Regions from separate parts of the Kluyvera sp. 142486 genome, predicted to be linked through region 1. Evidence: predicted binding sites of a transcription regulator. Region 1 holds the regulator's gene; each other region holds the start of a gene.
What was found. Region 1 encodes Fur, which represses iron uptake genes when iron is present. Its sites were predicted from a motif close to ATAATAATGAGAACNACTATCAA; they were not measured.

Region 1 (7,563 bases):
CCCGCGCTCCCACGGTGGCCGGATGTACCGAACTTCACCGCATGTTCCGGGTTGCTCACGTCAGGCTGCAGCACGTAGTACTGAGCCGTCAGTTGGGCGACGTTGATCAAATCACTCTGCTGTGCAGGTTGTCCTGCACGGGTATGGTTTGCCATTGCCTGGTCCTTCTTATGCAAGGGTTAGATTGTCAGTATTAGATAGTACCGCAAACCTTCTCAATCAATTCCGTTGGGAATTGCATTGATTGCATGATGTGTTCGACCATGCTGCATTTACGGCCTGTATTAGTATTGGTAATGACCCAGTATGGCGTATCCGGAACCTGTTTTGGTTTTGTCTGGTTGCCGTTTTTGAGCAGAGTCTGCTCATCAGCAGCAAAATAGACGCGGGTACGCCCGTGAAGGGATTCGGTAGCTTCGGCAAACGCCTTGTTGTCCAGAGCGTACAGCGTGGTCAGTACCAGCATGAAGCGGTTAACCGCTTTCTTCTGTTCTGCATACTCATCAGAGAGCAGCAGCTCACGCATAGCACGAACTTTATCTTTGGCGGTTTTTACCGTTTTCACGTCAGCAACGGGAGCAGCAGCCGGGGCCGGAGCGGGAGCCGGTTCTGCTTTGACGACCGGCGCAGCGGCAGCAGCCACGGGCTGGGAAGCGGCGGAGAATTTCAGCATACGCCGTAAAATGTCGGACGCGCTCTCGCCAATGTGCAGAGTGTGAGCCGCAATATAGCGATAGAGCTCGTCATCAACTTCGATCGTTTTCATCTTAATCCGGTGCGATAATTTTTCTGAATACAATTCATTGGGATTATAAAGTCAAAACCCAACAGCGGGTAGCGCCAAACCAGGAAGACGGCAAAATTCGGAGGAGTTCCTCTCTTGCCCCTGAGCGTTAGAATGTCCAACATGATACCCTAACCCGACAATGCGAAAAAAAGAACTTTGCTATGAAATTGAATGTCCGAGCGCAATCTGCACAAAACCTGCACAATAATTCTCCCATCGTTCTCGTCCACGGGCTGTTCGGTAGTCTGGACAATCTTGGCATCCTGGCGCGCGACCTGGTCTCCGACCACGATATCCTCCAGGTAGACATGCGTAACCACGGTTTGTCGCCGCGTGCCGATGAGATGACCTACTCCGCAATGGCGCAGGATCTGCTCGATACCCTCGATGCTAACGGCATTGAGAAAGCGACGGTTATCGGCCATTCCATGGGCGGTAAAGCGGTGATGGCGCTCACCGCGCTGGCCCCAGAACGCATCGACCGACTAGTGGCGATTGATATTGCCCCCGTGAATTATCAGGTCCGTCGTCACGATGAGATTTTTGCCGCCATTAATGCGGTGACTAACGCGGGCGTGGCAACCCGCCAGCAGGCCGCCACGGTGATGCGCGAGTACCTTAAAGAAGAAGGCGTGATTCAGTTCCTGCTGAAATCCTTTGTTGACGGTGCCTGGCGATTTAACGTGCCTGTGCTGTGGGAACAGTACCCGCATATCGTTGGCTGGGAGACTATCCCGGCCTGGGACCACCCTGCCCTGTTCATCCCTGGCGGCAATTCGCCGTACGTGACCGAAGCCTATCGTGACACGCTGCTGGCTCAGTTCCCGCAGGCAAAAGCGCATGTTATTGCCGGCGCGGGCCACTGGGTTCATGCCGAAAAACCGGAAGCGGTGCTGCGAGCGATTCGTCGCTACCTCGCCGAGTGATTAAAAATGCATCGACCGCGCGCCAGAATGGCCGTGGTCGTTGGCGTGTGGGCCCCACTGATGTATGATTGCGCGCTGTCTGCACCGGGCACCGCCCGGTAGCTTGTTTCCCCGAAGTCACTCAGAACCATGGCAAAAGAACAAACGGACCGTACGACCTTAGATTTGTTCGCAAATGAGCGTCGGCCGGGAAGACCAAAAACCAATCCGCTTTCGCGTGACGAACAGCTGCGCATTAATAAGCGTAATCAGTTAAAACGCGACAAAGTGCGCGGTCTGAAGCGCGTGGAGCTGAAGCTGAACAACGAAGCCGTTGATGCACTCAACGAGCTGGCGACTGCCCGTGATATGAGCCGGAGTGAACTCATCGAAGAGATTCTGATGAGCCAACTGGCCCAACTGCACGGACAGGGGAAAGTCTGAAAAATCCCCCAAAATACGCTTTCATGTAGCAGAGTGTGCAGTCCGGCACGATAGCGGTTTCCGCGCACCTCTCTGTTCTGCTATGATTGCCCTTATCTGTGGGCAATAAGCCACCACCATATCATTAAGTTTCAAGAGGTTATTTTACTCATGGCAATCGTTGGCATCTTTTTCGGTAGCGATACCGGGAACACCGAAAATATCGCAAAAATGATTCAAAAACAGCTTGGTAAAGATGTCGCTGACGTTCACGACATTGCCAAGAGCAGCAAGGAAGATCTGGAAGCATTCGACATTCTGCTGCTGGGTATCCCAACCTGGTACTACGGTGAAGCGCAGTGCGACTGGGATGACTTCTTCCCTACGCTAGAAGAAGTGGACTTCAACGGTAAGCTGGTTGCGCTGTTTGGCTGCGGCGACCAGGAAGACTACGCGGAATACTTCTGCGACGCACTGGGCACCATTCGCGACATCATTGAACCACGCGGCGCGACTATCGTAGGCCACTGGCCGACCGCGGGCTACCATTTCGAAGCGTCTAAAGGTCTGGCAGATGACGACCACTTTGTGGGTCTGGCTATCGATGAAGACCGTCAGCCAGAACTGACCGCCGAGCGCGTTGAAAAATGGGTTAAGCAGGTTGCAGAAGAGCTGCACCTGGATGAGATCAAAAACGCCTGATTATCCTGCGGCACGATGATAAATCGTGCCGCATTAATAGGTAAAAGCAATTAAAATAATAGCTACAATTTTTTAACTTTTGAGCGCATACCTGTACAATATCTTCTGATTTAGCGCGGTCTCATCGTCAGTTTGTCGGTGAAGCCTCGTTTTTGAAAGCTTAGTTTACCCGGCTCTTGCTGTTTTCATTTCAATAGGGTCATTCTATAATGAGACGCATTAATTCGGGTGCATTCTCTGTGATACTTTCGCTGATGGAAGTTAATCGTTTAGCAACAGGACAGATTCCGCATGACTGACAATAACACCGCATTAAAGAAGGCTGGCCTGAAAGTCACACTTCCACGGTTAAAGATTCTGGAAGTCCTTCAGGAACCGGATAACCACCATGTCAGCGCGGAAGACTTATACAAACGCCTGATCGACATGGGTGAAGAGATTGGTTTAGCCACGGTTTACCGCGTATTGAACCAGTTTGATGACGCCGGTATCGTCACCCGTCACAACTTTGAAGGCGGTAAATCCGTTTTCGAGCTGACCCAACAGCATCACCACGATCACCTGATCTGCCTCGACTGCGGCAAAGTGATCGAGTTCAGCGATGATTCCATTGAAGCTCGCCAGCGTGAAATCGCGTCGAAGCACGGTATCCGCTTAACGAACCACAGTCTTTATCTTTACGGTCACTGCGCTGAAGGCGACTGCCGTGAAGATGAACACGCGCATGACGCGGTAGCAAAATAAGCGTACTGTGTGCGTCTCGAAAACCAGCCTAAGCGCTGGTTTTTTTATGCCCTGCTTTACGATATCCATAAAAAAACCGCTGCAAGCAGCGGTTTTTTGTTGTCAGCATAAGCTTATTTCTGTGGCGTGTTGTTGCTGCGAATTTCCTGCCAAATCTTATCGCAGTTCTTCGCTACCGCTTCGTCATTACCCATTTTTCTGGCGTTAATGCATTTCTGGTAATCAATAACGCGCACGCTTTCCTGGTTTGCGAACTGCTCGTGCGCTTTCTCTTGCTTCAGCACATTTAGCACGCTCTGGCAGGCCTGAATTTTATCCGGGTTGCCTTCTGCAGTGTTAATACAGGCGCTGTAGGCATCCTTCAGCTTGCTATCTTCCTTCGGTGCAGGTGATTGCGCACAGGCGGTTAACCCAGCGGCCATCAGCGCAACAATAATCAATTTTTTCATACGATGAGCCTCTTAACAGCGGCAGAGGTCTCCCCCTGCCGCGTTAGCATCAGAAAATAGTGAACGGTGCGATAACCATAAATTTCACGTCACGCTCATCCTGGAAGATGTTGCCGTAACCGCCGCCCCAGCTTGGAATATCGGAGTGGTTGTCATACTGAGTGAAGTGCAGTTTGAACAGCGTGCCTTTTGCGCGGCCATCCTGTACGGTGTAGGCCACATCGAGGCTGTAGGCAGACTCTTTGATCTTGTTATTCTTGTCGTAGAACTCGTCCGGGCTCATCTGCCAGGTCGCTGGCTTAGCATCCCATGCGTAAACGTAAGAAGCACCCACCGCCCAACCCGGCAGATCCCAGTTTTTCAGATCATACATGGTGCCAAAGAAGACCGCTTTTTCGCCGTTGGCGTTGAAGTCAGAGCGGTTATCCCACCAGATATCCAGACGACCGTTAGAGGACGCGTAGGTTGGCGTCATACGCTGCAGGAAGTAACCCTGCTGACCCTCTGCTTTAACCCAGGTCCCTTCCAGACGGAAGTCGAACACTTCTTGCAGCTTGTAGCCGAAGGTTAACGCTTGCAGCCACGCGGTACCGTCATAGATATCGTTGACGCCGTGATCGCTCACCTTGTCACGCGTACCGTAGAACTGATAGCTGGTGGTCAGCGGGCCGCCAGGGATATCAAATTTGTAGCTACCTTTGGCGAAGTACTGATCGATATAGCCTTCCGCCTGACCAAATGCGGCTTCCAGCACGAGGTCATTTTTGAAATCGTATTTCGCACCGATGGAGTGCAGGTAATCGACTTTGGTCTTCTTATCGTTCTGATAGAAGTTGTCCATTTCAAGGTGCCATGGCGCCTTGTAGTTGTTCGTCCACATGTAGGAGAAGCTCAGCGCGCCAGCATCGCCGTAGTCGAAGTTAGCACCGGCTTCAGCACCCTGATAGGTACCAGGCATAAAGCTCCAGTGTGGTGCCAGCAGCGTTTGACCGGTTGGCTGGATGTAACCTGCGCGAGCCCATGTTGGCCCTAATTTAAATTTAGCTGCCGCTTTGTACAGGCTGATACCGCTCTTATCGCCGCTGTAGTCTTCGCTGTAGCCTTTGTTCTTAGAAGAGAACGCAATTTCGTTCGGGTGACCACTGCCGTTATCTTCCGCCATTTCAATCGCGGTGAACGCAGCAATATCAATACCGAACATGTCGGCAGCATAGCCAGACTGGAAGTCGAGGTTGGCATTCCAGGTGGAGTGAGAAAGGTTGGTTTTATATTTATCGTGATCGGTAACGTCTTTACGGTCACGTTCGCGCTGCCAGTAATAGATGCCGCCGGTCAGTGTAGAATCGTCGATGAAGCCTTCTGCTTTTGCTTCCGGAGTCATCATAAAGCCTGACATTGCTGTCACACCGGCGATAGCCAGCGCCAGCGTACTACGTTTGCCACTAAACGTACGCATAGTTATATCCTCTTTGACTTTTAAAAATGCCGCTGCAAAGCAGAAGGCAAAAAAATAAAACTGATAAAAAGGTACTGCTAAGAAATTGTGTTTCACTACACCTACAGACTATTTTTCGCGACGCGAATTATCAATCCTTTTCCGCAACGAGAGTGCAGGATTATGACAAAGCGCACATATTTGGTTTCCATTTGTAACAGGGTGCGTTACTGCAACATCTTCGCGCCAAGCCTTGCCGGGCCTGATAAAAATGTGAATGAGACCGTTTACATTAGACTTTTGTAACAAGCGGGATTAAAAGCGCGGGGATACTTAGAGGTAGAATAATTGCATTAATTCGCTTCGCGAAACTATAAGAGATCGTATTTTTCATCCGAAAGTAACATTATCATTCAGTGAAAGAGAACCTCTGGCGGCAGGCGAAAAAAAACGCCGCAAGCGCGGCGTTTTTATCAGGGTAAGGAATTAACCTACCCAGGTATCACGCAGACCGACGGTGCGGTTAAATACCAGCTTCTCTGCGGTGGTATAACGGCTGTCGAGGCAGAAGTAACCCTCACGCTCGAACTGGAACGCTTTACCGGCCTCAGCGGCCTGCAGAGAAGGCTCAGCGTAGCCCTGCTTGATAACCAGTGACTCTGGGTTCATCACCGACAGGAAGTCTTCTGCGGCACCTGGGTTTGGCACGCTGAAGAGACGGTCGTACAGACGAATTTCAACCGGCAGCGCATGTGCTGCGCTAACCCAGTGAATCACGCCCTTCACTTTACGGCCATCTGCTGGGTCTTTGCTCAGAGTGTCGGCATCGTAGGTACAGAAGATGGTGGTGATATTGCCTTCCGCATCTTTCTCTACGCGCTCTGCTTTCACCACGTAGGCGTTACGCAGACGAACTTCTTTACCCATCACCAGACGCTTGTACTGCTTGTTGGCTTCTTCACGGAAGTCCGCGCGGTCGATCCAGATCTCAGCGCTAAACGGCACTTCACGGCTACCCATCTCCGGCTTATTCGGATGGTTAGGCATAGAAACCAACTCGCTTTCGCCCTGCGGGTAGTTTTCGATAACCAGTTTAACCGGGTCGATAACCGCCATCGCACGCGGGGCGTTTTCGTTGAGATCTTCGCGAATGCAGGATTCCAGGGAAGCCATCTCAATGGTGTTGTCCTGCTTGGTGACGCCGATGCGCTTACAGAACTCACGGATGGACGCGGCGGTGTAACCACGACGACGCAGACCGGAGATGGTCGGCATACGTGGGTCATCCCAGCCTTCTACGTGTTTTTCCATTACCAGCTGGTTCAGCTTACGCTTGGACATCACGGTGTATTCCAGATTCAGGCGCGAGAATTCGTACTGGCGCGGGTGAACCGGAATGGTGATGTTATCCAGCACCCAGTCGTACAGACGACGGTTGTCCTGGAACTCCAGCGTACACAGGGAATGCGTGATACCTTCCAGCGCATCGCTGATGCAATGGGTGAAGTCGTACATCGGGTAGATGCACCACTTGGTACCGGTCTGGTGGTGATCGGCAAATTTAATGCGATACAACACCGGATCGCGCATCACGATAAACGGTGATGCCATGTCGATTTTCGCGCGCAGGCAAGCCGTGCCCTCGGCAAAACCGCCGGTACGCATTTTTTCGAACAGCGCCAGGTTCTCTTCTACGCTGCGATCGCGGTACGGGCTGTTTTTGCCCGGCGCGGTCAGCGAGCCGCGATATTCGCGGATCTGCTCAGGCGTCAGTTCATCAACGTACGCCAGACCTTTGTTGATCAGTTCAACCGCATAGGCATGCAGCTGATCGAAGTAATCAGAGGAGTAGCGAACGTTGCCAGACCAGTGAAAACCTAACCACTCGACGTCGTTTTTGATGGACTCAACGTATTCGATGTCTTCTTTGACTGGGTTGGTGTCATCGAAACGCAGGTTGCACTGGCCCTGATAATCTTGCGCAATACCGAAGTTCAGGCAGATAGATTTCGCGTGGCCGATGTGCAGATAGCCATTCGGCTCCGGCGGAAAACGGGTATGCACCGTGTTGTGCTTACCGGTAGCCAGATCTTCATCAATGATCTGACGAATAAAGTT
Region 2 (7,563 bases), on a different contig from region 1:
GCGCCGCTGGCGGCGGGCGATGACCAACCGCTCGCGCTGGCGACGCCGGAACAGACGGCCTATATCATCTTTACCTCAGGCTCAACCGGCCGCCCTAAAGGGGTGATGGTCGGCCATGAGGCTATCGTTAACCGCCTGCTGTGGATGCAGGATCACTATCCGCTGACCGCCGATGACGTGGTGGCGCAGAAAACCCCGTGCAGTTTTGACGTTTCGGTATGGGAATTCTGGTGGCCGTTTATTACCGGCGCAAGCCTGGTGATGGCCGAGCCGGAAGCGCACCGCGACCCGCTGGCGATGCAGCGCTTCTTTGCCGACTACGGCGTCACCACGACCCATTTCGTGCCGTCGATGCTGGCGGCTTTTGTGGCGTCGCTGACGCCGGAAACGGTGGATAGCTGCTGCTCGCTACAGCGGGTGTTCTGTAGCGGTGAAGCGCTGCCGACCGCGCTATGCCGCGAGTGGGAAGTGCTGACCCACGTGCCGCTGCACAACCTATATGGGCCAACGGAAGCGGCGGTGGACGTGAGCTGGTACCCGGCCTACGGTGAAACGCTGGCGGCGGTGTCCGGTAACAGCGTGCCGATTGGCTTCCCGGTATGGAATACCGGCCTGCGTATCCTCGACGCCATGATGCGCCCGGTGCCGTTTGGCGTGGCGGGCGATCTCTATCTCACCGGCATTCAATTGGCGCAGGGCTATCTGGGCAGACCGGATCTCACCGCCAGCCGCTTTATTGCCGACCCGTTTGCCCCCGGCGAGCGGATGTACCGTACCGGCGACGTGGCGCGCTGGCTGGATAACGGTGCGGTGGAATATCTCGGCCGCAGCGACGATCAGCTCAAAATCCGCGGTCAGCGCATCGAGCTTGGCGAAATCGACCGGGTGATGCAGAGCCTGCCGGACGTGGAGCAGGCGGTGACGCATGCTTGTGTTATCAATCAGGCGGCAGCTACCGGCGGCGATGCCCGCCAGCTGGTGGGCTATGTGGTGTCGATTTCCGGTCTACCGCTAGATACCGATGCGCTCCTGGCTCGCCTGTGCGAACAGCTACCGCCGCACATGGTGCCGGTGGTGCTGTTACAGCTGAGCGAACTGCCGCTGAGCGCCAACGGCAAGCTGGATCGTAAAGCGCTGCCGCTGCCGTCGCTGACGCAGAAAACCAGCGGCCGCGCGCCGCAAACGGCAACCGAAGTGCAGGTCGCCGCGGCGTTCAGCCAACTGCTCGGCTGCGACATTCAGGATATCGACGCCGATTTCTTCGCGCTTGGCGGCCACTCGCTGCTCGCCATGCGGCTTGCCGCCACGCTGAGCCAGCAAACCGGGCGCAAGGTGACGCCGGGGCAGGTGATGGTGTCATCGACCGTCGGCCAGCTCAGCGCGCTGTTGGAAAATAGCGACGACGAGCAGGCGCAGCGTCTGGGCTATGAGCCGCTGCTGCCGCTGCGCACCGGCGATGGCCCGACGCTGTTTTGCTTCCATCCAGCATCCGGTTTTGCCTGGCAGTTCAGCGTACTGTCGCGCTATCTGTCACCGCGCTGGTCGATTACCGGCATTCAGTCGCCGCGCCCGGAAGGGCCAATGCAGACCGCCACGACGCTGGACGAAGTGTGCGAGCATCATCTGGCAACCTTGCTCGCCCAGCAGCCGCACGGGCCGTATTACCTGCTCGGCTATTCGCTCGGCGGTACGCTGGCGCAGGGTATTGCCGCGCGTTTACGTCAGCGCGGTGAAGCGGTGGCGTTCCTCGGCCTGCTGGATACCTGGCCGCCGGAAACGCAGAACTGGGCGGAAAAAGAGGCTAACGGTCTCGACCCGGCGGTATTGGCAGAGATTGACCGCGAGCGTGAAGCGTTTATCGCTGCCCAGCAGGGGCAAGGCTCCAGTGAATTGTTCAGCGCAATTGAAGGCAACTACGCCGACGCCGTGCGCCTGCTGACCACCGCGCACAGCGCGACGTTTGATGGCAAAGCGACGTTGTTTGTCGCTGAGAAAACCCGCCAGGCGGACCCGCAGGCGGCCTGGGGGCCGTGGGTGGGTGAGCTGGAGGTGTACAGTCAGGATTGTGCACACGTCGACATCATTACGCCTGCGGCATTTGAGGCGATTGGGCCGGTGATGCGGGAGATATTGGGGTAGGTGTACGATTTTTCTCCGTCCGGAAAGCGCGTCCGGTTTGATCCCCTCGCCCCTTTGGGGCGAGGGTTAGGGTGAGGGGAAATATGCGCGATGTACCCTCACCCCGGCCCTCTCCCTGGAAGGGAGAGGGAGTACTATCGCCGCCCGAGTGGCACCACCAGCGGCGTATTTGCCACTGGGTCATCAATAATCATGCAGCGCAGGCCGTAAATCGCCTCAATCAGCGCCGGAGTGACTATCTCTTTCGGCGCGCCTTCCGCCACAATTTTTCCATCACGGAGTGCAATCAGGTGCGTCGCGTAGCGGCACGCCTGGTTTAAATCGTGCAACACCGCCGCCAGCGTATAGCCGCGCTCGCGGTTCAGTTCGCTTAATAACTCCAGCAGGTCAATCTGATGGCTGATATCAAGCCAGGTCGTTGGCTCGTCAAGCAGCATAATCGACGTATCCTGCGCCAGCACCATGGCTATCCACGCGCGCTGACGTTGGCCGCCGGAGAGGGTATCCACGCTCTGACCTGCCAGATTAATAATGCCGGTGGCCTTCATTGCACGCTGCACCGCGTCCTCATCTTCCTGCCGCCAGCGGGTAAACAGCGGCTGATGCGGATAGCGGCCACGCGCAACCAGCTCCTGTACCGAAATATCGCCCGGCGTGGTGGCGTTTTGCGCCAGCAGGCCGACGCGACGCGCTACTTCTTTGCTGGCGTAGCGCTGGATCTCTTCACCGTCGAGATAGACATGGCCGTGAACCGGCGTCATCAGGCGGCTGAGCGTGCGCAGCAGCGTTGATTTTCCGCAGCCGTTGGGGCCGATAATGGCGGTGAAATGACCGTCAGGAATGGTGACGTTCAGCGACTCGGCGATGGTCTTTTTACCGTAGGCAAGGGTTAACCCCTCGCCGCGCAGGCGAGCGACGGTGTCGGTCATTTTTTACGAGACTCCTGAATAAGCAGCACGATGAGGTAGATACCGCCAAGGCTAACGGTGACCACGCCCACCTGAAGCTGGTAAGGCAAGAACAGCTGCTGGGCGCAGTAATCGGCGGCGGCCAGCAGCAGCGCGCCGCAGAGCGCCGCCTGGGTAAGACCCCAGCGCGCGGTGCCGCAGAGGCGGCGGGCGATGTGCGGGGCGACCAGCGCAATAAAGGAAATTGGCCCGGCCAGCGCGGTGGCGGTGGCGGTCAACACCACGGCGACCAGCATCAGCAGCAGACGAGACCACTCGACGCGAACCCCCAGCGCACAGGCGCTGTCATCGCCCATTTCTAACAGGCGCAGACGGCGTACCAACAGCGCTGAGCAGGCGAGGGCGATGACCATCATCGGTGCGGCGGGCCAGATTTTGGCCCACGTCAGGCCGTTAAGCGAACCGGCAAACCACAGCCCGGCGGAGACGGCGGTCTCCAGCGATGCGCGCAGCAGTAGCCAGGTGTTGAAAGCCATCAGCATCGCGCGGATGCCGATGCCGATAATAATCAGCCGGAAGGTTTCAATACCGTCGCGCCACGCCAGCGCCCAGACGATAAGCGAGGTGGCGATGCCGCCTGCCATGGCGGCGAGGGTGATGGTGGTGAGGTTCTGGCCGAAGAAGACCAAAGCCACCAATACGCCGCTCCACGCCCCGGTGTTAAAGCCCATCACATCCGGGCTGCCCAGTGGGTTGCGCATCAGCGACTGGAAAATCGCGCCGCTGACGCCGAGCGCGGCGCCAATCAATAACGCCATCAACACGCGCGGCAGACGCCACTCGGTCACGACCAGGGTGATGGCGCGCGGCGCGTCGCCGAACAGCGCGGCGAAGATTTGGGAAAATTCCAGCGTAACCGCACCGCTGCGCAGGCTCAGCAGCGTGAGCAGCAGGCATGCGGCGACCAGCAGAAGACAGCTGGCGACCAGACGACGAGAAGGGGCGTTCATCGGCCACCTCCGTTCGATTTACGGCGGACGAGGAAAATCAGCACCGGCGCGCCGATAAAGGCGCTGACCACCGAGACCCGCAGTTCGCCTGGCACCAGCAGGCGACCAATAATATCGGCAAACAGCAGCAGCGACGGCGTGGCGAGCAGTGTAACCGGCAGCGACCAGCGGTGATCTGAACCCACCAGCCAGCGGGCAATGTGCGGCATCATCAGGCCGATAAAGGCAATCGGGCCTACCACCGAGGTCGCGCTGGCGCACAGAATGGTGATCACCAGCAGCCCCATAATTTGCGTGCGTGCCACTTTGCTGCCGAGCGCGGTAGCGGTGTCGGCACCCAGGCTCAGGCTGTTAAGCGAGCGGCTCATCATCAGCGCGACGGCACCGGCAATCAGCACCGGGATCAGCACCGTTTTCAGGGGTTGCAGGGTGCGAATATCCAATGAACCGGCCTGCCAGAAGCGCAGCTGATCGTAGACATCCTGATTGAGCAGGGCGATGCCGCTGGAGAAACCTTCCAGCACGGCGGCGAGCGCCACGCCTGCCAGCGTTAAGCGCACCGGGCTAAGCTGGCCGCCGCCCTGGCTGCCGGTAAAGGCGACGATTAATGAGGCCACCAAGGCGCCGCAAAAGGCCATCGCCAGCTGTTCCTGCGGCGAAGTAATGCCGAGCAGCGCTGCCCCTAACACGATGGCAAAGCTAGCGCCGGCGTTAACGCCAAGAATGCCGGGATCGGCAAGCGGGTTGCGGGTGAGGGTTTGCATCAGCGCCCCGGCAAGCCCCAGCGCGCCACCGGCCAGCAGACCGGCCAGCGTTCGCGGCAGTCGGGCATCAAGCACGATGGTGCAGTCGGCGCCCTGGCAGGTGCCACTAAGCGCGTCGATAACGACGTGAACCGGGAGCGGCTTAGCACCAATCAATAAACTGAGCGTGGCGGCGAGAAACAGCAGTATCAACAATCCAGGCAGCGCAAGGGCGCGCAGCACCGGGGTGGAAAACGACATGGCGACATCCCTGATTTGATAATGATAGTAATTATCGTTATCTATCTTATTCGCTTATGTTAGCATGAGCGCCCTCGGAAAGGGTAAGAAAAAACGTTCAAGGTTTTGTAATGAATCGACAATCCTGGCTGCTGAATCTGAGCCTGCTAAAAACGCATCCGGCCTTTCGCGCCGTCTTTATTGCTCGCTTTATCTCCATTCTCTCGCTTGGCCTGCTCGGCGTGGCGGTACCCGTTCAAATCCAGATGATGACCCACTCCACCTGGCAGGTGGGGCTTTCGGTCACGCTGACCGGCGGGGCGATGTTTGTCGGGCTGATGGTCGGCGGCGTGCTGGCTGATCGCTACGAGCGCCGCAAGCTGATTCTGCTGGCGCGCGGTACCTGCGGCGTGGGGTTTATCGGCCTGTGGCTGAACGCGCTGCTGCCGGAGCCGTCGCTGGTGGCGATTTATCTGCTGGGATTATGGGATGGTTTCTTTGCCTCGCTGGGCGTAACGGCGCTGCTGGCCGCGACGCCTGCGCTGGTGGGGCGTGAAAACCTGATGCAGGCCGGGGCGATCACCATGCTGACGGTGCGCCTGGGTTCGGTGATTTCGCCGATGGTCGGCGGCCTGCTGCTGGCTTCCGGTGGCGTGTCGTGGAACTACCTGCTGGCGGCGCTGGGTACTTTTATCACCACGTTGACGCTGCTGCGTTTACCGCAGCTGCCGCCACCGCCGCAGAAGCGCGAACATCCGTTCTCTTCCCTGGTGGCCGGGTTCCGTTTTCTGCTCGGTAGCCCGCTGATTGGCGGCATTGCGCTGCTGGGCGGGCTGGTGACGATGGCCAGCGCCGTGCGCGTGCTTTATCCCGCGCTGGCGCAGGGCTGGCAGATGTCGGCGGCACAGATTGGCCTGCTGTATGCGGCTATCCCACTGGGGGCGGCTTTTGGTGCGCTCACCAGCGGAAGGCTAGCGCAGAACGAGCGTCCGGGCTGGATCATGCTGCTGGCGACGGTTGGCGCGTTTGTGGCGATCGGGCTGTTTGCCATGATGCCGCACTGGGCGTTGGGGATGGTCTGTCTGGCGCTGTTTGGCTGGCTGAGCGCCATCAGTTCGCTGCTGCAATATACCTTGATTCAGACCCAGACGCCGGAAGCGATGCTCGGGCGCATTAACGGGCTGTGGACGGCGCAGAACGTCACCGGTGATGCCATCGGCGCGGCGCTGCTCGGCGGGCTGGGGGCGATGTTGACCCCGGTGGCGTCGGCAAGCGTGAGCGGCTGGGGGCTGGCGATGGTTGGTGGGATTTTGCTGTTGGTGCTGGGCGAGTTGCGACGGTTCCGGCGCGAGATCCCGGAGTCGGCGTAAACGCTTCGTCCGGGATGCCGGATGGCGGCTTCGCCTTATCCGGCCTACTGAAACCGTGTAGCCCGGCCAGGCGAAGCGCCGCCGGGAACGGCTCGGAGCTTAACCAAACAGCGCCGACAACCGTGCTAACACTCGCGTCGCACTGTAATAATCAAGGCGGAACGTCTCGGTGCCTAACGCGTAAACCTGTTTCTCTTTTACCGCGGGCAGGTGCGCCAGCAGCGGGTTGGCGTAGATCGCGTCCACGTCTTTCTGGTCACCGGCGAACAGGAACAGGCTGTTACCGTTCAGACCGGTTGCCAGGTTTTCACCGCCAAGCTGGATGATGTCGTGGCGTTTACCCTGGCTTTGGCTGGCGTGCAGACCTTCCGGCAGCGTAGCAAGGGTAAAGCCGAGCTGGGAGAGGAATTGCCCCTGCGCGGACTCGCTGGTCCACAGGTTGGCGCTATGCGCGGCGGCGGTATAGACCAGCGCGCTTACCGGCTGCGGCGGCAGTTTCATCTGCTGTTTCACCGTCGCCAGTTGCTTATCAAACTCGGCTATACGCGCGGCAGCCTGCTTCTCCTGCCCGGTAATGGTACCAAGCTGGGTTAACAGCGCCTGCCAGCTTTTATCGTCGTAGTTAACGATAAGCGTTGGGGCGATGGTGGAGAGCTGGTCGTACAGCGCCAGCGCGGAGTCGCCGCCGGTAGCGCTAATCAGGATCAGGTCCGGCATTTGTGCGGCGACGGCTTCAGCGCTTGGTTCGCCGATATAAAGACGGGATACCTTACGCGCTTTTGCGACGTCGCCCCACTGGCGCAGGAAGCCCTGATCATCGGCTACGCGGTTATTAGGTGTAGTCGCGCCGCTAGCAATCACCGGCGCATCAATCGCCAGCAGAGAACCGGTGAGGGTGACGCTGGTGGAAACGATGCGCGTCGGCTTGTGCTCCAGCGTGTGGACGCCGTGGCTGTCGCTAATCTGGCGCGGCCATTCGGCTGCCTGGGCTGAGGATATTCCTAAAACACTGAAACCGGCGATGAGCGCGACGGTGCGCCATAAAGCGGAGAAATTCACGAATAAGCATCCTGATTGTTATTGGTTAATGCTTCTCATTTTCAACTATTGTTCGCGCTGGATGCAAGCCCTCTTCCATCGTCGGGGCAGGGCA
Region 3 (7,563 bases), on a different contig from region 1:
CATCGCGCAGCATTGAACTCAGCTCCTGAATCGTCAGTTGCGCGGCTCCGTCTCCCACCACCAGCACCACGCGCCGCTCCGGCTGTGAGGTCTGCGCGCCAAACGCGGCCGGCAGCGTGTAGCCAATCGATCCCCACAGCGGCTGCACGATCAGGCTGGCCCCCTGCGGGAGCGTCAGGTCGGCAAGCCCGAACGCCGCCGTCCCCTGGTCACCCAGTATAATGTCGTGCGGCATCAGGTAGTTATCCAGCGTTTGCCAGAAGTGGCGCTGGGTCAGTTGCCCGCTATCCGCCGTAGTCGTTTTCAGCGCCCGGGCAGGCTGAATTTGCCACTGCGCGGAAAAGTCACGGCTCAGCGCGATAAGCGCATTCACCGACTCCTGCATGCCTATCCCGCTAAACCAGCGTTTCCCGACCCGCGCGGCAAAAGGCTGAATCTCGATAGATTTTTCTGCCGGAATCTGGTGGGTAAAGCCCGCCGTGATCGTGTCGGTAAAACAGGTGCCGACGCAAAAAATAACCTCCGCATCTTCTATCGCAGCACGCGTTTCCGGCTGGCTGGCACCACCGCTGTAAGTGCCCACAAACCCAGCATGGGCCTCATTAAATAGTCCTTTGCCCATCAACATGGTTGCGTGAGGGATCGGTACCGCATCCATCCATTTGTTTAGCGTCGACTGCAGACCAAAGCGCAGAGCAAGCACATCGGCCAGCAGCGAGACGCGGCGGCGGTCATTCAACAAAGCGCGGGCGTGTGAGACAAAATCGGCCAGTTCAGTCGAGTCAATCGGTCTACTTTTTGCTGTGAGAGCGTTTACAGGAGGGGAGGTTGGCAGCGCAGCAATATCCGCAGGCAGCAGCAGATAGCCAGGGCGACTGTAGTGCAGAATATCGCGCAGCACGCGGTCGATTTCATCGCGGGCGTTAGCGGCATCCAGCACGCCCTGCGCGACCGAGACAGGCGCGCTCATCTGGCGAAAGCGATCGAAATTGCCGTCACCCAGGGTATGGTGTAAACACTCACGTCGCTGCTGAGCACCGGTACAGGGCGCACCGACAATATGCAGCACCGGAACGTGTTCAGCAAAGCTCCCCGCTACCCCATTCAGCGCACTCAGTTCACCGACGCCAAAGGTGGTGAGCAGCGCACCGCAGCCCTGCATTCGTGCGTAACCATCGGCGGCATAGGCGGCGTTGAGTTCGTTCGCACAGCCGACCCAGCGAATCTGTCGGTGCGCGATAACGTGGTCGAGGAACTGGAGGTTGTAGTCTCCGGGGACGCCAAACAGGTGGTCAACGCCACAGTCGGCGAGGCGGTCAAGCAGATAATCTGCCACGGTATAGGACGTTGTCATCATGCACCTCCTCCAGTCAGTATTCTTTGAGTATTGAGGAAGTGTTAAGGCTGTCCAGATTTCGTCAAAAAGCCCCCTGGAAAGCAATTTTTACAGATTTCAGGAGTGTACGAGTCGGTGGACATTCGCTAGTGTAAGCGTATACACAACCGGATAATCTGGAGAACACAATGCTTTATAAGGCAAGCCCGACGCGTTACGAGACCATGGCGTTTCAACGCTGCGGCAATAGCAGCCTCAAGCTGCCGGCCATTTCGTTAGGGCTGTGGCACAACTTTGGCGATGAAACGCGGGTGGAAAACAGCCGCCAGCTACTGCACCACGCATTTGATCTGGGGATTACCCATTTCGATTTAGCCAACAACTACGGGCCACCTCCGGGCTCCGCAGAGAGCAACTTTGGCCGCATCCTACGAGAAGATTTCCTGCCCTACCGCGATGAGCTGATTATCTCCAGCAAAGCCGGTTATACCATGTGGGACGGGCCATATGGCGATTGGGGTTCACGCAAATACCTGATTTCAAGCCTCGATCAGAGCCTGAAGCGGATGGGGCTTGAGTACGTCGATATCTTCTATCACCATCGCCCGGACCCGGAAACGCCGCTGATAGAAACCATGCGCGCGCTGGACCATATCGTGCGCCAGGGCAAGGCACTGTACATCGGGCTTTCCAACTACCCGGCCGAACTGGCAAGTCAGGCCGTTGCGATGCTGAACGATCTTGGTACGCCGTGTCTTATTCACCAGCCGAAGTATTCAATGCTTGAGCGAAGCCCTGAAGATGGTCTGCTTCAGGTGCTGCAGCAGGAAGGCGTTGGCTGTATCGCCTTCTCGCCGTTAGCGGGCGGGCAACTGACCGACCGCTACCTGCACGGTATTCCGGCTGACTCCCGCGCCGCAAGCGGCAGCATCTTCCTGAAGCCAGAGCAGTTGACCGACGGCAAGCTGGAAGCCGTGCGCCAGCTCAATACTATCGCGGAGCAGCGCGGTCAGAAGCTATCGCAAATGGCGCTGGCATGGGTATTACGCCAACAGGCAGTGACGTCGGTGCTGATTGGCGCCAGCAAAACCGCGCAGCTTGATGATGCGGTGGGTATGCTGAGCAACCGGCATTTTAGCGCTGAGGAAAGCGAAACCATCGATAGCATTCTGCGCAGTATAAAATAACGGCAGTTTTAGCAAAAAATGCTCTCTCCTGGCGATTTAAGAGTTACCCCAATAATCGCGGTATTTACCGAATTGTAATATTGCGTTAACAGGCCTTACAGGCCACGATCGTATAGGAGAGAAGTATGTTCAGGTCACTGATTCTGGCGGCAGTGTTGATGGCATCGGCCCCGATGTTCGCGAATGCTGGTGAAATCACCCTGCTGCCGTCCGTAAAATTACAAATTGGCGATCGCGATAATTACGGTAACTACTGGGACGGCGGCCGCTGGCGTGACCGTGATTACTGGCATCGTAACTGGTATCACCGCGATAACGGCTGGCACCGTGGTTGGGATAACCGCAAAGCCTATGAGCGCGGCTATCGCGAAGGCTGGAGCGACCGCGACGATCATCGTGGCCGCGGGCGTGGCCACGGACATGGACACGGGCATCATCACTGATATTTTGCCGGATGGCGGCTTCGCCTTATCCGGCCTACAGGTTTCGTGTAGGCCGGATAAGCGCAGCGCCATCAGGCAAGCAACGTTCCCAGCAGCAACCACCCGTTCAGCGCCACCACAATCACCACAATCACCCAGCCAATTCGTTTAATCCACTGCGTGTTGACCAGTTCGCCCATCAGCTGGCGATTGCTGGTGAAAATCAGCAGCGGCACCAGCGCCAGCGCGATGCCAAAGCTTAACAGCACCTGGCTCATGACCAGAATGCGCGTTGGGTCGAGCCCCATCAGAATCACAATAAATGACGGCAACATCGTCACCGCACGACGGAACCACAGCGGAATGTGGAAGCGAATAAAGCCCTGCATCACCACCTGACCGGCCAGCGTCCCCACCACCGTGGAGGAGAGCCCCGCTGCCACCAGACTCAGGCCGAAGATGGTTGCTGCCGCGTGGCTCAGCAACGGTTCGAGGGTGAGATACGCTTCATCAAGGTCGGCAATACCGGTGTGACCGTGGAAGTGGAACGCCGCCGCCGCTGTCGCCATCATCGCCAGGTTCACAAAACCAGCAATGGTCATGGCGATCGCCACATCCCAGCGCGTGGCGTGATAGCGCTCTTTGGCGCTGCCGCCATGCAAATGCTGGGTCAGCGATGAGTGCAGATAAATAACGTGCGGCATGATGGTCGCACCCAGCACGCCCGCCGCGAGGAACACCGCTTCGGAGTTAGGCAGCGAGGGAATAATCATCCCTTTCGCCAGCGGTGCCATCTGCGGCTGGGAGAAAACCAGCTCAACGATATAGGCCGCCGCCACAAATAGCAGCAGGCCACCAATCACTTTTTCCAGCGGCTTTTGCCCACGGCGCTGCAGCATCAGAATAAGGTAGGTGGCAACCCCCGTCAGCACCGCCCCTTGTAGCAGCGAAACGCCGAGGATCAGCTTAAAGCCGATTGCCGCCCCGATAAATTCAGCCAGGTCGGTTGCCATGGCGATAATTTCTGCCTGCACCCAGTAAAACCACACCACCGGACGCGGATAATGGTCGCGAATCTGCTCCGCCAGGTTTTTCCCCGTAGCGATACCGAGTTTCGCAGACAGCACCTGAATCAGCATCGCCATCAGGTTCGCCCAGACGACAACCCACAGCAGCTGGTAGCCGAAGCTCGCCCCCGCCTGAATGTTGGTGGCAAAGTTGCCGGGATCGATATAGCCGATGGCGGCAATAAATGCGGGCCCCATCAGCGCTAGCCGCATACGGCGCGCTGCACGACCGGTGTTACTCTCAACGCGACTGTTTGTCATGGTCTGCCTCAAAAACATAGCCTTTGCTATGTTTCAGGCTAACAGAATGAGAATGATTATCAAGTTCATTTGTAAAAGATGATAATGATTGCTCTGATAGCCGGAATCAATCGCCAGACTGGAGGTTGCGGGGGTTTGGTGTACGCTTAAGATGAGAGTAGTACAACAAGGGAACTTTTCATACATTTACTTAACATCACAAAAATGTATCTTTGATCACTAATTTTGAGTTTGCTCACAGGAACTAAATATAGTGGGATGGAGATCTCGTTTTATTTAATGATGTTACATAGAATGTGCAAGAAAATTTAACCCGTCTCATGTTTGGAGCAAATATGGACCGCGTCTTGCATTTTGTTCTCGCGCTCGTGGTGGTAGGGATCCTGGCCTTGCTGGTCAGCACCAACCGCAAAGAGATTCGCATTCGTTATGTTATTCAATTACTTGTCATTGAAGTTTTACTGGCATGGTTCTTCCTGAACTCTGACATTGGTCTGGGCTTCGTACGTGGCTTCGCCGAAATGTTCGAAAAACTGCTTGGTTTTGCGAACAACGGGACCGACTTCGTCTTTGGCAGCATGAACGATAAAGGCCTGGCCTTCTTCTTCCTGAAAGTCCTCTGCCCTATCGTCTTTATCTCTGCGCTGATCGGTATTCTGCAGCATATCCGTATTCTGCCGATTGTCATTCGTGCGATTGGTACCGTGCTGTCTAAAATCAACGGCATGGGTAAGCTCGAGTCTTTCAACGCCGTCAGCTCCCTGATTCTGGGACAGTCTGAAAACTTCATCGCCTATAAAGATATCCTCGGCAAAATGTCACGTAACCGCATGTACACCATGTCGGCCACGGCGATGTCTACCGTTTCGATGTCTATCGTTGGCGCCTACATGACCATGCTGGAGCCGAAGTTCGTTGTTGCGGCGCTGGTACTGAACATGTTCAGCACCTTTATCGTTCTGTCGCTGATCAACCCGTACCGCGTGGATGCTAGCGAAGAGAACATTCAGATGTCTAACCTGCACGAAGGACAGAGCTTCTTCGAAATGCTGGGTGAATACATTCTGGCAGGTTTCAAAGTTGCGATTATCGTTGCTGCGATGCTGATCGGCTTTATCGCCCTGATCGCCGCGCTGAACGCCCTGTTCGCGACTGTTACCGGCTGGTTCGGCTACAGCATCTCCTTCCAGGGCATTCTGGGTTACATCTTCTATCCAGTTGCATGGATTATGGGTGTACCGGCAAGCGAATCCCTGCAGGTCGGTAGCATCATGGCGACCAAACTGGTTTCTAACGAATTCGTTGCCATGATGGATCTGCAGAAAGTCGCCGCTGAACTTTCTCCGCGCGCGGTCGGTATCATCTCCGTATTCCTGGTTTCCTTCGCTAACTTCTCTTCTATCGGTATCATCGCTGGCGCGATTAAAGGCCTGAACGAAGAGCAAGGTAACGTAGTTTCCCGCTTCGGTCTGAAGCTGGTTTACGGTTCTACGCTGGTGAGCGTTCTGTCTGCTTCAATCGCGGCACTGGTTCTGTAATTCACCCGCATTAAAAAAGGGCCTGTAACGTTGTTACAGGCCCTTTTTGTTTATGACTCGGTCTGGTAGCCAATATCGCAAAGCGGTCTTGGCTTATCGATGAGATACCCCTGCATATAGTGCACGCCCAGCTCCACCAGCAGCGCCTGCTGCGCCTCGGTCTCAACGTATTCTGCCACCACCTCCAGGTCCTGCATCTCCGCCAGTTCGCAGATAGAACGAATAATCATCGCATCCATTGGGTTGGTGAGCACGTCACGCACGAACGCGCCGTCAATCTTGATGATGTCGGCCTCAAGACGCTTCAGGCGCTCATAGTTAGCGTAGCCGGTACCGAAGTCATCAATGGCAATCTGACAGCCAAACTCCCGCAGTCGATTGAGGTTCTGGATGCTGATATCCGAGTTCGAAAACGCCTGCTCTTCGGTAATTTCAATAATGATGCGCTGAACGTTAACCCGGTAGCGTAGGAACAGCGCAATGATTTCGGCGGAGCTCTCCTTATGCATCAATGTGTAGGGCATCAGGTTGACGGAAAAACGCTGCCCCGGAAACGCCGGCAGCGAGCGGAACAGGTTTTCCATCACCTGCATATCAAAGCGTTTGCTCATGTTGAACTGCGTCAAAATAGGGATAAATTTATCCGGCATTACCATACCGTTAGCATCCACCAATCGGCTGAGGATTTCATAGTAACCTTCGCCCGATGGCTTCCTGATAGGCTGCGCATAGAGGACAAAGTTTCCCCACTCCAGCGCGCTTTTAATCCGGTTGAGGAGCACAACGCGGTCGCCAGTTTCGTCATAGGCCTCCACCTGACCGTTATCCAGCTGCAGAATCTGGCTCTCCTCACCCGCCTGCTCTGCCAGCCAGCTGAGCTGCCCGAGCGTATGGTAGAGATTGTCGTCCTGCGTACGAACCCTCCCCCACGAGATGCCATATTCCAGCGTCAGTAGCGTGTTGTTCCAGCGAATATCCTGGCGCTGCAGGAAATCCACCAGATGATTAAGCCGCCCTTCGGTGTCCGGGCCGTTTAGCACCAGCAGCAGCTCATTGCCCGGCAACTGGAAGAGCTTCTCTTTGTTGTCGAGCTTAGGCTGCAGCACCTGGGTGATGCTGCGCTTGCACTGAATACGCATCATCATGCCGTAGTGACGGCTGAGGAAGTCCAGATTTTTTATGTGCAGGCAACAGAGGCTGGTCACGTCCCGCGTCTTCATATAATCCTCCAGCGCACGCAGGTTAGGCAGCCCGGTCAACGGATCAATCATGGCCTGCTCGTGCCACTTCTGCTTCAGATGCTTGCTGCGGTGGTAGATTTGCAGCATGTACTGCAGACAGACGCTAAACGAGATCAGCGCCGACAGGATAAATGAGAGCGAGTACTGGGTTTGGATACCGTGCAGGAAGTTTTTGTTGTACATCACCAGCATAAAGGCTGACAGCGTCCAACTCATGACGATCAACGGATACGACAGCTGGCTGATACCGAAGGCAAAAAAGATAAAGATGATAGGGACGAGATAACCGGCAAAATAGCGCTCACCGAACGGTGCACAGAGGAAAAACAGCATGCAAATCAACGCGAGGAACCAGGAGATAACGAAGCATTTCCCCTTTAGCCCCGTATAGCCCGCAATGTTTTTACGCCAGAATACTCTTGCATAGCGACTATTCAGACACATACGTAATGGATAATAGAATAGTTTAGTAAATATTAAGGATGCACATACTAACCCCTGAATATCCACA

Region 2: a site for Fur is predicted at 5,077-5,099, ahead of fepD (Fe(3+)-siderophore ABC transporter permease). Genes of this name have one in related genera too.
Region 3: a site for Fur is predicted at 4,314-4,336, ahead of ACLGE8_RS09860 (Nramp family divalent metal transporter). Genes of this name have one in related genera too.

What each region holds. Positions count from the first base shown of each region.
Region 1 covers NZ_JBKHUI010000004.1:267,817-275,379, forward strand. Annotated here, with positions in the region: gene pgm (phosphoglucomutase (alpha-D-glucose-1,6-bisphosphate-dependent)) at 1-155, opposite strand, end outside; gene seqA (replication initiation negative regulator SeqA) at 194-766, opposite strand; gene ybfF (esterase) at 949-1,713, shown strand; gene ybfE (LexA regulated protein) at 1,843-2,136, shown strand; gene fldA (flavodoxin FldA) at 2,287-2,817, shown strand; gene fur (ferric iron uptake transcriptional regulator) at 3,109-3,561, shown strand; gene chiQ (ChiQ/YbfN family lipoprotein) at 3,675-4,010, opposite strand; gene chiP (chitoporin ChiP) at 4,060-5,466, opposite strand; gene glnS (glutamine--tRNA ligase) at 5,932-7,563, opposite strand, start outside.
Region 2 covers NZ_JBKHUI010000002.1:5,303-12,865, reverse strand. Annotated here, with positions in the region: gene entF (enterobactin non-ribosomal peptide synthetase EntF) at 1-2,139, shown strand, start outside; gene fepC (iron-enterobactin ABC transporter ATP-binding protein) at 2,274-3,068, opposite strand; gene fepG (iron-enterobactin ABC transporter permease) at 3,065-4,057, opposite strand; gene fepD (Fe(3+)-siderophore ABC transporter permease) at 4,054-5,061, opposite strand; gene entS (enterobactin transporter EntS) at 5,172-6,410, shown strand; gene fepB (Fe2+-enterobactin ABC transporter substrate-binding protein) at 6,510-7,469, opposite strand.
Region 3 covers NZ_JBKHUI010000007.1:80,397-87,959, reverse strand. Annotated here, with positions in the region: gene ACLGE8_RS09875 (alpha-keto acid decarboxylase family protein) at 1-1,354, opposite strand, end outside; gene ACLGE8_RS09870 (aldo/keto reductase) at 1,525-2,523, shown strand; gene ACLGE8_RS09865 (DUF2502 domain-containing protein) at 2,649-2,966, shown strand; gene ACLGE8_RS09860 (Nramp family divalent metal transporter) at 3,038-4,273, opposite strand; gene ACLGE8_RS09855 (NupC/NupG family nucleoside CNT transporter) at 4,609-5,811, shown strand; gene ACLGE8_RS09850 (EAL domain-containing protein) at 5,862-7,563, opposite strand, start outside.